2 regions of the Geobacillus sp. Manikaran-105 genome follow, and region 2 is predicted to be linked to the other one. Evidence: riboswitches for the same ligand, from Rfam matches in the RefSeq annotation. Region 2 holds a riboswitch; the other holds the start of a gene.

Region 1 (2,197 bases), on a different contig from region 2:
TGCCAGCTGCCCGTTCCCGCTGAATCAACGACAATCTGTCCGTCAAGCCCCCGTTCGTTCACCAAATGACGGAATACCGCTTCCGCCATCGGCGAACGGCAAATGTTGCCGAGGCAAACAAACAACACTTTGACCATCGAAGCAGCCACTCCTTTCCATCCCGTTTTCTTGGCATTAGTTTTCCCTTTTCATCCAAGCGCTTGATAGCCGCTTTCTAGCAGCTCGTGCACATGCACCTATATTTTACCACCTAACGCTGGCGCGGACTATATTGCCTCTCCCCTTTTTCACCGCCGGTGTGGTACAATACATGATAACCTGCCACGAAAGGAGCGAAACCATGGATTTATCGAAACCGTCCGCAGAAAACGTCGAATATATCGTTGAACAGCTGAAGAAAAAATTAAAAGTGCTCAATTTTGATGCGATTAAGCCGGCCCATTTTTCCGAGGCATGGTATGACGAACTGAAAGACATTTACGACATGGTCATGAAGCGTGAAACGTTCAGTCCAAGCGAAATACAGGCCATTGTTGAGGAGCTCGGAAGCCTGCGCAAGCGGTAATCCTCTCCTTCCGTCACCGGATGGAAGCATCGCGAAGCTGCCTATGTATATAAAAAATTCCTATCGAAAAACTAGGATTGACATTAGCGCCAATTGTGTTAAAATTTTAATCAATATAAATTACATACGCTTATCAAGAGCGGGGGAGGGACTGGCCCGATGAACTCCGGCAACCTGCCGCGTTTGGCAAGGTGCTAATTCCAGCAAAATGGGATCCATTTTGGAAGATAAGGCGTCCCTCGTTCTTCCGCTCTTTCCGAAATGGAAGGGGCGTTTTTATCGCCAGGCTGCCCGTTGCCGGATGAATATCCGACTAATTATGTTGATTTTCTTTGTTTTTAAGGAGGGGGAAACGATGCTCACATATGACCAATGGGAAACGGCCGAAAAACCGTCTTTTCCGTCCGATGATGAAACGAAAGGGGCGTTGGCTGTCCTTGCTTGGGCGTACCGCGAATACGGCGATGACATTGTCTATGCGTGCAGTTTCGGCATTGAAGGGATTGTGCTCATTGATTTGATTTCCCAAGTCAAGCCGGATGCGGAAATCGTCTTTTTGGATACAGGGCTGCATTTCCAAGAGACGTACGACACGATCGCGAACGTACAGGAAAAATACCCGTCGCTCCGCATCGTGATGAAACAGCCGCACTTGACGCTGGAGGAGCAGGCTGCACAGTTCGGCGATGAACTATGGAAACGCGATCCGAACAAATGCTGTGAGTTGCGCAAAGTCATTCCGCTGCGGGAAGTCTTGACCGGCGTCACCGCCTGGATTTCCGGCTTGCGCCGCGAACAGTCGCCGACGCGGCGCCATGTCGAGTACATCAATAAAGACGACAAATTCCGCTCCATTAAAGTGTGCCCGCTCATTCATTGGACGTGGAAAGACGTTTGGAATTACGTATATAAACACGGTCTTCCGTACAACGTGCTCCATGACCGGGGCTACCCGAGCATCGGCTGCGCCCCTTGCACAGCGCCGGCATCGGATCCGAACGATTTGCGCTCCGGGCGCTGGGCCGGCCAGGGGAAAACGGAGTGCGGGCTCCATCTCACATAAGGGGAGAACAACGATATGCTCCTTGCCATTGCCTTTATTGTGTCCTTTTTCTTCGCCATGAACATCGGGGCGAGCGGCGCGGCCGCCTCGATGGGTGTCGCGTACGGGTCGGGCGCCATTCCGAAAAAGTCGATGGCCCTCCTTCTTTGCGGCATCGGCGTGTTTCTCGGCAGCCTCGGCGGCGGAGAAGTAGTGAAAACGATCGGGTCGGGCATTATTCCGTCTTCGATCCTCACCGTCAAAATCGTCGTCATCATTTTAACGGCGGCGGCCATTTCACTTTTTGCGGCGAACATCATGGGCATTCCGCTCTCGACGAGCGAGATCACCGTCGGATCAGTCGTCGGCGTTGGCATCGCCTATCAGGCGTTGTACTTTCATAAGCTGCTGTTTATCGTGTCGGTATGGATCGTGATCCCGATCGTCGCCTTTTCGTTTACGCTGGCTGTCGGCAAATGGTTTTTGGCGCTCAAGCGAAAATATCCGCAGCTTGAACAAGGGCGCTGGCAAAAAACATTCATGGCCTTGCTCGTTGTCACCGGCTTTCTCGAGGCGTTTTCCGCCGGCAT
Region 2 (2,197 bases):
CGGCCCGGTTCGGGGTGATAAAATCGCGTACATGGCCGTCCGTCGTTTTGACCGCCATTTCTTCTGCGCCGACGGAATGGTAAAGGGAAAGAAGCGACGGGTCGCGGAACGCGCGGATGCGTTCGAGCACCGAGTCGTCAATGTAAGGAGACTGCATGGCGATTTTTCCAAATGTATGCGGATACAACAGCCCGGCTAGAAGCGAAACGGTTCCTCCCAGCGAATCGCCAATCAGCGCTCGTCCTTTGCCCATTTGATACGTCGGCAGCTCGCGATCCAAAAACGGCGCGAGCTCATGGGCCAAAAAGCGGATATAGGCTTCGTTTTTTCGACCGGCCGGGTGGTATTTCTCGTAGCGGTCGCTGACGTTCCGGTACGGGATGCCGACAACGATCGTTCGGTCGATCGTTCCTTCGTCCATGAGCGTCTCGATCACGGTTTTGATTTTTCCGTACATAAAATAATCCTTGCCGTCTTGCGCGATTAATAAAGAATATTTATGCAACGGAGAAAAATTGCTTGGCAAGTAGACAAGCAACCCGATTTCTTCTTGCAGCTCCCTGCTGTAAAGCGTATAATCGCGCATCGTTCCTGTTGCTGTCGCCATGATCATCCTCCATGAAAGCGCAAGTTCACTTGTTATTGTAACATATTTAGGCAAAAAGATGTTAACGAAGGGCTCGAATTTTTCGTGAACTTGCCGAACATTGGCGCCGGCAAAAAAATGACTTGCAAAAATGGCCGGAATGCGTTACATTTTTTAATAAATTAACAATTAACAAAATTAAATACGCAGCGGTTCTTATCAAGAGAAGCGGAGGGAACTGGCCCAATGAAGCTTCAGCAACCAGCCGCCCGACGGCCAGGTGCTAAATCCAGCGAATTGAGCATTCAATTCGGCAGATAAGAAGAAGCATGACCATGTGCGTATGGAAAAGTCTTCTTCTTAGAAGACTTTTTTTATTTGCTCAAGCGGCTGCTCCCTCAACCGAGAGGCGTCGAGGATCAAGGCCCTCAGCCGCTGCTTGACCAACAGCGGCGCTTCGTTGGGCGTTAAGTGGTTGGCTGTTGATCCATGATGGAATTTTCAACAGAAGGAGAGAGATGAGATGGAGAAACTAGAGACGCTGTTAGCGCAAATTGGCAACCGGAGCGAAACGGTGACGGGGACGGTCAACCCGCCAGTTTATTTTTCCACCGCCTACCGCCATGCCGGCATCGGGGAGTCGACCGGGTTTGACTATATCCGCACCGGCAACCCGACGCGCAAAATCGTCGAAGAAGCGATCGCGAGACTGGAAGGCGGCGACCAAGGCTATGCGTTCAGCTCCGGCATGGCCGCCATTCAGACAGTGCTCGCCTTGTTTGAGAGCGGAGACGAGTTTCTCGTATCGGCCGACCTTTACGGCGGGACGTACCGCCTGTTTGAGCGCGGCTGGCGCAAGTACGGTCTCGGCTTTCATTACGTCGATTTTGCCGATCTTGATGCTGTGGAAGAAAAAATCACGGAAAAAACGAAAGCCATCTTTTTGGAAACGCCGACGAACCCATTGATGCAGGAGGCGGATATTTCGGCGGTCGCCAAGCTCGCCAAACGGCATGGGCTGCTGCTGATCGTCGATAACACGTTTTACACGCCGGTGCTCCAACGCCCGATCGAACAAGGCGCCGATATTGTCATCCACAGCGCCACGAAATATTTAGGCGGCCATAACGACGTGTTGGCTGGCCTTGTCGTCGCCAAGGGCGAGGAGCTCTGTCAACGCCTGGCCGAGTATCAGAACGCCATCGGCGCGGTTTTGTCGCCGTTTGATTCGTGGCTGTTGATTCGCGGGATGAAAACGCTGGCGCTAAGGATGCGCCAGCATGAAGAAAACGCCAAGCGCATCAGCGCCTTTTTGCGCGAACATGAAGATGTTACAGACGTCTTATATCCAGGAAGAGGCGGGATGCTGTCGTTCCGGATTGCCGATGAAAAGTGGGTGAACGGGTTTTTAAAAAGCTTGCGCCTCATTACATTCGCGGAAAGCTTAGGCGGAGTCGAAAGCTTCATCACGTACCCGGCGACGCAGACGCACGCCGACATTCCGGAAGAAATCCGCATCCAAAACGGCGTCTGCAACCGACTGCTCCGCTTCTCGGTCGGCATCGAACATGCGGATGATTTAATCGCCGACTTGGCGCAAGCGTTCAAACA

What was found. Region 2 has a riboswitch for S-adenosylmethionine ahead of CV945_RS05690 (methionine biosynthesis PLP-dependent protein). Riboswitches for the same ligand answer to the same signal wherever they lie in the genome.
Region 1: it holds a riboswitch for S-adenosylmethionine, as region 2 does, so the genes downstream of both, CV945_RS10685 (phosphoadenylyl-sulfate reductase) here and CV945_RS05690 (methionine biosynthesis PLP-dependent protein) in region 2, are expected to answer to the same signal.

Annotation. Positions count from the first base shown of each region.
Region 1 is NZ_PIJG01000032.1:51,034-53,230, reverse strand. It holds gene CV945_RS10695 (low molecular weight protein-tyrosine-phosphatase) at 1-137, opposite strand, end outside; gene CV945_RS10690 (DUF1128 domain-containing protein) at 341-565, shown strand; SAM riboswitch class I at 693-799, shown strand; gene CV945_RS10685 (phosphoadenylyl-sulfate reductase) at 921-1,628, shown strand; gene CV945_RS10680 (sulfate permease) at 1,644-2,197, shown strand, end outside.
Region 2 is NZ_PIJG01000012.1:76,495-78,691, forward strand. It holds gene CV945_RS05685 (alpha/beta hydrolase) at 1-607, opposite strand, end outside; SAM riboswitch class I at 800-910, shown strand; gene CV945_RS05690 (methionine biosynthesis PLP-dependent protein) at 1,110-2,197, shown strand, end outside.